Regions from separate parts of the Trichococcus shcherbakoviae genome, predicted to be linked through region 1. Evidence: riboswitches for the same ligand, from Rfam matches in the RefSeq annotation. Region 1 holds a riboswitch; each other region holds the start of a gene.
The links. Region 1 has a riboswitch for thiamine pyrophosphate ahead of tenA (thiaminase II). Riboswitches for the same ligand answer to the same signal wherever they lie in the genome.
Positions count from the first base shown of each region.

Region 1 (3,275 bases):
TGTAGCGATGCTGATCGGTATTATCCAAGGCAGCGGAATCGGCAATCTGTTCGCGAAAATGATGATTCCATTGGCAGGTAATGTCTGGGGCTTGATGGTCATTGGGTTCATCTGCTCCTTGCCGATCCTTTCTCCGCTATTGGGACCTGGTGCTGTAATCGCGCAAGTTATCGGAACATTAATCGGTGTTGAAATCGGCAAAGGCAATATCGAACCAAGCTTAGCTTTACCGGCTTTGTTCGCCATCAACACACAAAATGCTTGCGATTTCATTCCAGTCGGGTTAGGCTTGCAAGAAGCAGAAGCCAAAACAGTAGAAGTCGGCGTACCATCCGTTCTTTATTCTCGATTCCTGAACGGTGTGCCCCGCGTATTCGTCGCTTGGTTAGCAAGCTTCGGACTATATTAAAAAAGAAGAAAAGCGGGACAAGCCCGCTTTGCCTCGTAAATAAAAAGTAATAATCGGAAAAGGTGAAGAAAAATGTCAATTTATTCAACGGTAGTCACAGAAATCGGACCTAACGCTAAGGAGTTTTTAGCTGAGGATATGATGGTATTGTTCGGAGACGATGCTCCGGAAGCATTGCGGCCATATTGCTTCCTGATCGAACAAAATGCACTGGAGCAGGATATTCAACTAGGACACGCGTTGGTTATCGGCGACGATAGTTATCGCGTCACAGCAGTGGGTGATGTGGTCAACAAAAACCTCAGGGATCTGGGGCACATCACCATTAACTTCAGCGGAGAAACAGTCGCTGAATTGGCAGGCTCGCTGTATGTTGAACACAAAACAGTGAACGAAATCGCGGAAGGCACCATCATCAAAATCACTGAAACTGTGGGGTAGTAGCGTATGTACATAGATTCGAACGACATCAAAGCAATCGGAAGTTTTTTGAAAAGCGGATTTCTGAAAGGAGTCACCACCAACCCGACGATTTTGTCGACTGGTTCCGGCAGTCGCTTCAAACAATTACAAGATTTATTGGCTTTGGAGCCGACGGAACTTTTTGTACAATTGCTGGGTACGACTTCTGAAGAAATGTTTGCCGATTATGAAGCAATAAAGACATTTGATGCAAATCACCGACTTTCGATAAAGATTCCCGTTACACAAGCAGGCTTGGAAACAATCAAAAAAGTGAAAGAGGACGATCCGGAAAGAGCGATCCTGGGGACACTGATCTATTCTGCGGACCAGGGGATCCTGGCCGCCGCAGCCGGATGCGATTATCTGGCACCGTATGTGAACAGGATGCTGAACAATGCGATCGATCCCTTCAAGGCGATCCGTTCCATGCGGACGTTCATCGATGCCAGAGGCTACAAGACCAAAATCATGGCAGCGAGCTTCAAAAATTCCCAACAAGTCATCGATTCTTTGGAGTCGGGCGCGCATACTGCCACGATCCCTCCGGATGTCCTGAATAACATGATGAACAAGGATTTGGCGCTGCAGGCATTGCAGGTTTTTGAAGCAGACGGACAAGCGTTGTTGGCTGCATATGGTGAATAAATACAAGAAACGGTAACGTTTCGTGCAACAGAACGAGTTGACTTCCGGAAAAATTATGATACGATTAGAACAATAGCAAATGAACTGAATATTCTTTTTACCACTAGGGGTGCTTTACCGGCGGATGACTGTCCGCCAAAAAGCTGAGATCGAAGTAGGACTTCGAGACCCTTAGAACCTGATCTGGTTTGTACCAGCGTAGGGAAGTGGCAGCCTCTTTTGGCTAAGTAAGTCCCTATTGCATAAGGAACATACAACCACTTTTTTCCGTTGGGAAGAGAGTGGTTTTTTTGTTTGCAAAAATCAAGAGCGGCCGTTCGGATAAGTCGGGACCCTTGCGGAGCGCTCACAGCATATGGAGGGAAAGCAATGACATTTTCAGCACAAATCCGCCAAGCGGTAGAACCGATCTGGGCAGCCAGCATGGAGCATCCGTTTGTGAAAGGGATCGGGGACGGCACCTTGCCGTTGGAGAATTTCCGTTTTTACATCCAGCAGGATTCCTATTACCTGACGCGCTTCGCCAAAATTTTGGCGCTCGGCGCAGCCAAAGCACCGGATATTGCGACGACCAACCAGTTCGCCGACTTCGCGAAGCATACGTACAGCGCCGAAATCGGCCTGCATGAACAATTTTCGAAAAGGCTGGGCATCACCGCGGAAGAAAAAGAGTGTTTCAAACCCGCGCCCACAACATACGCCTACACGTCCCATCTCTATCATGCCGGCCACTCGGGGCATTTGGGGGATGTGATCGCCGCCGTTCTGCCTTGCTACTGGCTTTATGCCGAAATCGGCGACGCCTTCATTGACGCGGCACCTGAAGAACCGATCTATCAGGAATGGATCGCTACCTATGGCGGGAAGGATTTTCAGGACCGGGTGGATGAACAGATTGCGCATCTGGATAAGATCGCTACATCTGCAACCGAAGCGGACCGTGAAAGGATGAAAGAACATTTCATCATCAGCAGCCAGTACGAATACGCATTTTGGGAAATGGCCTATCGCATGGAAACATGGCCGGTACCGTTGGAGAACTGAGCGACAAAATCAAACGCAAAGAGGAGACAGAGAAAATGAAAAAAGAATTGAAGCTTACAGATATTTTGGTGACGATCGTCATCGCCATCGCTTTCGGGATCGTCTACATCCTGTGGGGAACGGTTTATTACGCGGTGCAGCCGTTGGGTCTGCATCTTGATCAGCTGCTGTACGGCATGTGGTTCATCGCCGGTACCTTCGCCTATTTCATCATCCGCAAACCGGGTGTGGCGCTGTTGGCGGAAATCGCTGCGGCTTCAGGTGAATTCCTTTTGGGGTCGCCATGGGGTCTGACCGTCTTGCTTTCCGGCGTGGTGCAAGGATTGTTTGCGGAATTAGTGTTCATGGCCTTCCGTTACAAACGTTTTGACCTGAAGGTTGCCGCTTTGGCAGCTTCGGCATCTTGCGTGGGTTCGCTAGTGGTGGATGCGTTGAACGGGCAGATTGCTGAGTTGGCTGCTTGGAACTTGGCGCTGTATTTGTTGGCCCGTTTTGCCGGCTCGATTTTCTTTGCCGGGGTGCTGGCCTACTACTTGGCGGAAGTCCTGGAGGATACCGGCGTGACGAACCTTGTCCGTCCGCTTTCGACTGAAGATTTCACAGATATGGATTAAGGAGGATGGCGGAAATGGAGCAGCGAGCGTATGTGGAAAAGCTGAAGTTGAAGTTTCCCGGCGACGCCGATTTGTTGTTCAAGGACCTTTCCTTTTCG
Region 1 covers NZ_OY762653.1:1,742,686-1,745,960, forward strand. Annotated here, with positions in the region: gene srlE (PTS glucitol/sorbitol transporter subunit IIB) at 1-409, shown strand, start outside; gene ACKPBX_RS08350 (PTS glucitol/sorbitol transporter subunit IIA) at 482-850, shown strand; gene ACKPBX_RS08355 (transaldolase family protein) at 857-1,519, shown strand; TPP riboswitch at 1,615-1,741, shown strand; gene tenA (thiaminase II) at 1,889-2,563, shown strand; gene ACKPBX_RS08365 (ECF transporter S component) at 2,599-3,177, shown strand; gene ACKPBX_RS08370 (ABC transporter ATP-binding protein) at 3,192-3,275, shown strand, end outside.

Region 2 (3,275 bases), 240 kb from region 1:
TTTCTTTTTCGCGATTTCCAATGACGCAATCAACTCCGGCGTTTCCCCCGAATTGGAAATGGCGATCACCAATTCGTCTTCCTTGATGATCGAGCTGTTGATGATCATCAAGTGGGAGTCGGTGACCCCAGTGACATTCAAGCCCATCCGGATCAAGCGTTGCGCCAATTCAGCGGCCGTAAATCCGGAACTGCCGATGCCGTAAATCACGGTTTTTTTTGCATTTTTGATCCAATCGACAACCGTTTCGATTGCTTGATCCTCGATCATCTGATTGGTTTCATCGATGACTTGCGTATAGTAGCCATAAATATCATCATAGACGGTCGGCATTTCTTTCAATTGCTGGTTGCTTGTCACTGAGCGCAACGCAATCTTCATATCCACAAACCCATCGATGTTGATATGTTTGCAGAAACGGGTGATGCTGGACGTCGATGTATCCACCTTCGCCGCTAAATCCTTGATATTCATATTTTTGATGGAAGCTTTGTTCCGGAGAATGTAATCCGCGATTTTTTTCTCATTTGCGGAAAAAGCGGAATACTGGTTTTGGATTTCCTCGATGATTGTCATTGCTTGTTGCCTCCTGCTGTGCGCAAACGCCAAAAGCGAGGTACGCATTTTTGACTTCGCCTTTTCTCTACGCTGATAGAATAACACATGAAAATAGTTTTTTCAATTATTATTTAATGAAAATTATTTTCTTTCGCATTAATGTTAGTCGCCTGCTACCATGCTCACCCGTTTACCGGTGGAGAACAACGGAAATAATCGCCAGCTTCGATCAGCGGCTATATCTCGGAGAACGGCAAAAAAACAACCGGTTCACGTTCCGGTTGTTTCTTAGTTAATTTATATAACAGCCTTTTCTTACGTTCTGTTCCGGTCCAACACGCTTCTTTTTCCCATTTCCAGGATGATGAAATAAGCCATACCCGCTCCGATGGCGGAACTGATCGCGAAGCTCGGCAAAAAGAGCATCAATGCGGCTTCCATGCCCATAAAGAACTGCGCCAGCAAAGTGCTCGCCAACGACCCCAGGATTCCGGTGCCAATCCATTCACCCAGTGCCGCGTAACCGAGCTTTTGCGTTCTGGCATAAAACAGACCTGCACAAATAGCCCCGATCATGCTGCCCGGAAAGGCAAAGACGGTCCCTGTCCCCAACAAGTTGCGCAGCACGGAAACGCCGAAGGCCTGAAGGACGGCATATCCGGGTCCTAACCAGACAGCAGTCAATACGTTCAGCAGATGCTGCATCGGTGCTACCTTTGCAATGCCGATCGGGATGACAAAGATGCTGTTGCTGACTACCCCCATGGCGATGATCAAGGCAGTGGTGACTAATTTTTTTGTGTTCATAATGTTTTCCCCTTTTCAGTTTGAATGATTCCTTTTTAATCCTGACCTATGCGAGCCGTTCCCCCTCCTCCCTGAATTGAATGAAAATAAACAGACACCTCCCCTGAGATGTCTTGGATATACGTACGGATTCCAGACCAAGCTCAGTTCCCTCCGCCAGTACGAACTGGATCAGGTTTGAAGGGTTCCGACAGTGTCGGTCTCAGCGCAGTTGCGCACCCCTACTGAAATTAAAAAACGCTATATAATCTGATGCGAAAATCAGAAAATATAACGTTTTGATGTCTATTATGCGAATAGTCAAACGCCACATTCCCTACGCTAGTATGAACTAGATCAGGTACAAAGAGTTCCGACAGTGTCGGTCTCAGCGCTTACGCGCACCCCCAGTGTTTCTCATTAAATTCTAACCAATAACCTGTGGAAACGCAACCCTATTCTGAAGCTTCTTCTCGTCTTGCGCTCGGATCCAGCACGATGACTTTTCCGAAACTGTTCTGGCTCTGCAAAAAGGCATGGGCTTGGGCAACCTTTTCGAGCGTGAAAACCCTCTCCGGATCCACCGCAACGCCTTTCCCCTCAATGTAAGCCAGCAGTTCATTCAACTTTTCACCGGAAACTTCATTCGAATGGAAAGTAGTCAAGTAGCTGTTGTGCTTCAATTCCATGATGGGATCGAAATCCTCCAGAAACCATTTCCCGCCGAGTTGACCGGTGCTGCAGACAATGCCAGCTTCCCGTATATGGGAAAGGCTGTCCTTGATCGTCGCGGGCCCAATCAATTCCAGAATCTTGTCGAAAGTCTCCTCGGTATCCAAAATGCCGTTGCGATCTTCGACGTAGTCGGTGAAGCCGGCTTCCTTCAGTCTCTCGCCCTTTTCGGCTTTTCGTGTGCTTCCGTAAATCCTGATATCGGGGAATTGGGCTCTGATTAACTTGGCAAAGGCAACCCCCACACCGCTCGTTGCCCCCCGAACCAAAATCTGATCGGACGATTGGATCCGCAGATTCTTCATGGAACCGAAAGCCGTATAGTAGGTTTCCGGAATGGCAGCCAGTTGGGACCAAGGCAGATCGGTGTGGACGGGATAGATTTGGTCATTCGGCAACAAAGCATATTCCGCATAACTCCCGTCGAATGCTCTCCCCATTTCCCCCATGATCGACACCACTTTTTGACCGAGCGGCAATCTCTCTTCGTCGGTCGAACGTTCCACAATCCCTACACATTCAATCCCTAAAATGCGGGGAAACTTGACCGAAGGGGATTTCCCCTCTCGGGTAAAGATTTCCGAATGGTTGATGCCGAAGCCCATGACCTTCACGAGCGACCAGCCTTCCCGGATTTCCGGAAGAGGAACTTCCTCATGCACCAGTTTTTCCGGTCCACCCGCTTCATGCACTACGACTGCCTTCATTCTTCCACCCTCTGTCTTAATTTTTCATAATGATAACATGCAGCTGGGGCTGCCGGATTGCGTACCGCAAAATTTCTTGTAGGCACAGGAATCGCACAAAGTCACGGCGTCGGTTCGAAAAAGCGGCACCGATTCGCCCTGGGCAACTTCCGTCAGATGAACCGAAACCGCACGCCCTTCATAAAACAAGCCGGATTTCTTTGCTTGCTCCTGCTGCTTTCTTTTGTCCAAAATTTCATACTTCCGTCCGTTCTTCACAAAATGATTCCCGGTTTCGATGAACTCGAAGTTCACATTATTTATCACGCAGTCTTGGTGCATCCTCTGCACCCATTCATATTGGCATTCCCTTGCCCCGTCATAGTTTTCCCCGCCGACGATGACGCGTTCGATTTTTCCGGATGACAAATGCTTCGTCAAGTCGATTTCGCCGATCAACGGTGCGGCCATGATGCCTCGATGTTTGAAAGGCAGATCTAGGAGTACCGGAAT
Region 2 covers NZ_OY762653.1:1,981,365-1,984,639, reverse strand. Annotated here, with positions in the region: gene ACKPBX_RS09530 (MurR/RpiR family transcriptional regulator) at 1-576, opposite strand, end outside; gene thiW (energy coupling factor transporter S component ThiW) at 874-1,365, opposite strand; TPP riboswitch at 1,497-1,598, opposite strand; TPP riboswitch at 1,661-1,763, opposite strand; gene ACKPBX_RS09520 (zinc-binding dehydrogenase) at 1,800-2,783, opposite strand; gene ACKPBX_RS09515 (DUF5131 family protein) at 2,808-3,275, opposite strand, start outside.
Region 2: it holds a riboswitch for thiamine pyrophosphate, as region 1 does, so the genes downstream of both, thiW (energy coupling factor transporter S component ThiW) here and tenA (thiaminase II) in region 1, are expected to answer to the same signal.

Region 3 (3,275 bases), 1.1 Mb from region 1:
GCTACGAACTGACCTTGGTGGATGTCCATTTCCATGACGTCGAGCCGGCCCTTTTGGAGGGTACCATCGTCAAAGAATTGGACCTCACTGTCGTCGGCAACTGGGATGGCCTGCTCGAAGGGATCGATTACGTCATCCATCTGGCCGGAAACCCTTCACCCGATGCCGTTTTCGACGATGCGCTGATCGGGTTGAACTACAAGATGCCCTACTACCTGTTCAAGGAATCATCCAAGTACGAGAACTTTGTCAAGCGCATCATCTTCGCCAGCTCTATCCATGCTGTCAGCGCCTACCCGAAAAATGTGCAGGTTCCGGTCGATGCACCGGTCCGCCCCGGCGACCTTTACGGCGTTTCGAAAGTCTATCTGGAGGGTTTGGCCAGCCATTTCGCCTTTACCAAAGGCCAGGAATCGATCGGCATCCGCATCGGCAACTTCAATGAAAATATCGACGACCCGATCACCGATGAAGCAGGTTTGTCCGAATACCTGTCTCCAAGGGATTTTTGCCACTTGGTCGACTGCGCCCTGAAAGCGAAGCTTGTTGAGCCATTCTTGTTGGTGAACGGACTTTCCGACAATCGTTTCCCGCGCCTGGACATCTCACAGGCGCGCACCGCCATCGGTTATCGGCCGACAGATGATGCCTTTGTGCTGAAGGGTTTCTTTAAGGATGATAACGGCGATCCCGTTGAACTATCCGAAGAGCATTGAGCCGTCGATTTATGAACAATTTTCCGTTTTTGCACGGTTTCGCCTGCATCCGCCTCCAATAGCTATTGAAGAGCCATAAACGAACTGATATGATGTTCTTTGGAGACAAAAGATGTTTCAGATAGACGGAAGGATGTACAACAAATGGCGAAAAAGAACAAAGGCAATCAGATCCAGCGCAAAAATGTGACCCCAACAATACCGGAACTGCATAAAAATAAACAAGCAGCGGCAAAGAAAAATCTGCCGGTGGATGAAGATCCAACATTGCAAAATTCCTTTACTTACACGATGTACGGTATGCTTATAGGCGCTTCAATCGGCTACTTCGCGGGCAACCTGACGATCGGCTTCGGTATCGGCACAATAATCGGTGGCCTAATCGATTCCTACCTGAATACCCAGAAGAAAAAGAAACGCGAAGCCATCCTGAAGGCACAGGCAGAAAAAGAACTGAAATAGGTAGTTTTGCACAAAAGATTGTTCAGGCCGCCGTTTTTTCGGACGTGCCTTTGTGCAGCGTGAATCTTGCATAACGAAATAAACTGTAGTAAAGTTAGCTGTAACTAAATAAACCGTTTCACAAAGGGGTGCCTTCATGGCTGAGATTGAACTTAGATTCTGACCCTTCGAACCTGTTCGTTAGCACGAGCGTAGGGATTGTGATTGAGAATTGAAATTCATTCTCCTCCTTTGTTGATGGTGTATTATGCCCAAAAAGGAGGAGTTTTTTATGTCAAAAAATCTGAACATCTGGATTGAAGGGACCATCATCGCGGCTTTAGCGACAGTGTTGTCTTTGATCCCTTTCAATATCGGCCCTAGTTTTTCCGTAACGGTAGGAGCGCCGGTCATGATTCTTTATTGCCTGCGCCGCGGTCTGGTTCCCGGTTTCTTCGCCAGTTTCCTGTGGGGTGTGCTGCACATCCTGATCGGGACTGCATACATCCTGACACCGCTGCAAGGATTCATCGAATACTTCATCGCCTTCGGTTTCACCGGTTTGGCCGGCCTGTTCACGCCTAAAGTCCAACAAGCAATCGCTGATCAAAACCAAAAGTCATTGGTGTGGCAAGTCATTTTGGGCACCATCGTCGGCACGGTCGGCCGCTACTTCTGGCACACAATCGCCGGCTACTATTTCTGGGGATCCTACGCCCCTGAAGGCTGGAGCGCATGGTTCTACTCGATTACGCTGAACGGCGCCAGCGCATTGGCGACCGGCGCATTCACGATTATGGTACTGGCCGTCATCGCGAGGACCAACCCGCAATTGTTCGTACCGAAAAAATCGGCGCGCGGGTACTGAGCGGCTGCCGACCAATTAGTTATTAACGGGGTGCGTCGGCTGTTTAGCTTAAATCACTAAAGGAACTGTCGACGAACCAATTTTAGTCGTGTAATAAAAATCAACAAAGCAGAGGCAGCCTCCATTTTCGAGGCTGCCCCTGCTTTATTTTATTATTCTACAAGCCCGGATTGGCGTTCCAGTGTGAAACCCTTCCCGGCAACCTCATGCACCTGACCGATGATCACGAAAGCAAAAGGATCAATATCGTTGACCAAGGCGTTGATGGCGGACAGTTTACGCTGCTCGATGACGCACAGCACCGCTTGCTGCTGCGCCCCCTCGAAAGCCGTTTCGATATTCACCAGCGTCAGACCGACGTCCTGCACATACAGCAACGCTTCTTTGATTTCCTCAAACTTTTTGGAAATGATGAAAAGCTGCATCTTATTTGTCCCGGTTACCATAACTTTATTGATGACGATGGACGTCAGGAACACCATGATGAGCCCGTAAAGGATCTGTTCCATGCTGGAAAAGAACGCCTGGATCAGTAAAAAAATGACGTCGAACGTGTACATCCCGACCGCAACCGGAATGCGGAAATGCTTGTTCAGAAGCAACGGCGGAATATCCATCCCACCTGTTGAAGCACCGACCTTAAAAACAAGCCCGACACCCAACCCGCAGAGGATCCCTGCATAGATTGCCGAAAGCAAAATATCATCGGTCATGTCCTGCAAAGTGGGTATTGTCCGGAAAAAAGTCAAAAAAGTCGGAAAAATGATTGTACTCAGAATCGTCGTCAAGGCGAACTTCTTGCCCAACAAGGCGGCCCCAACGAAAAACATGAAGCCGTTGAATATCAGCACGACCGAGGAAATGTTCAATCCGAAGAAATGATTCAAAATAATGGCAAGCCCCGTCGATCCCCCAGCAATCAGATTTTTCGGCAAAATGAACGCCGCAATCGCAAATGCGACAATAACGTTTCCAGCAATGACTGCAACTATCGGTTTTAATGTATGTAAAAGCTTCAAACAAGCCCCTCCTTTATTTAGGATAACCTTCAGTAAAAAGATATCCACGACATTATAACAGATATATGCTGGATGGAAAGCGTAGTAGCACATTTTATAAACCAAAAATGAAGTGCCCGGTCTGTAATGAAAGGATATAAACCGCTCAGCAGGAAGTGGTCTGCCGATTAATACTAATATTGGAGGAATATGATTATGGCTAAGAGGTTCAAAGGTGAAGACGGTAAAGTG
Region 3 covers NZ_OY762653.1:610,943-614,217, forward strand. Annotated here, with positions in the region: gene ACKPBX_RS02885 (NAD-dependent epimerase/dehydratase family protein) at 1-716, shown strand, start outside; gene ACKPBX_RS02890 (hypothetical protein) at 861-1,178, shown strand; TPP riboswitch at 1,293-1,393, shown strand; gene thiT (energy-coupled thiamine transporter ThiT) at 1,450-2,025, shown strand; gene ACKPBX_RS02900 (YitT family protein) at 2,178-3,044, opposite strand.
Region 3: it holds a riboswitch for thiamine pyrophosphate, as region 1 does, so the genes downstream of both, thiT (energy-coupled thiamine transporter ThiT) here and tenA (thiaminase II) in region 1, are expected to answer to the same signal.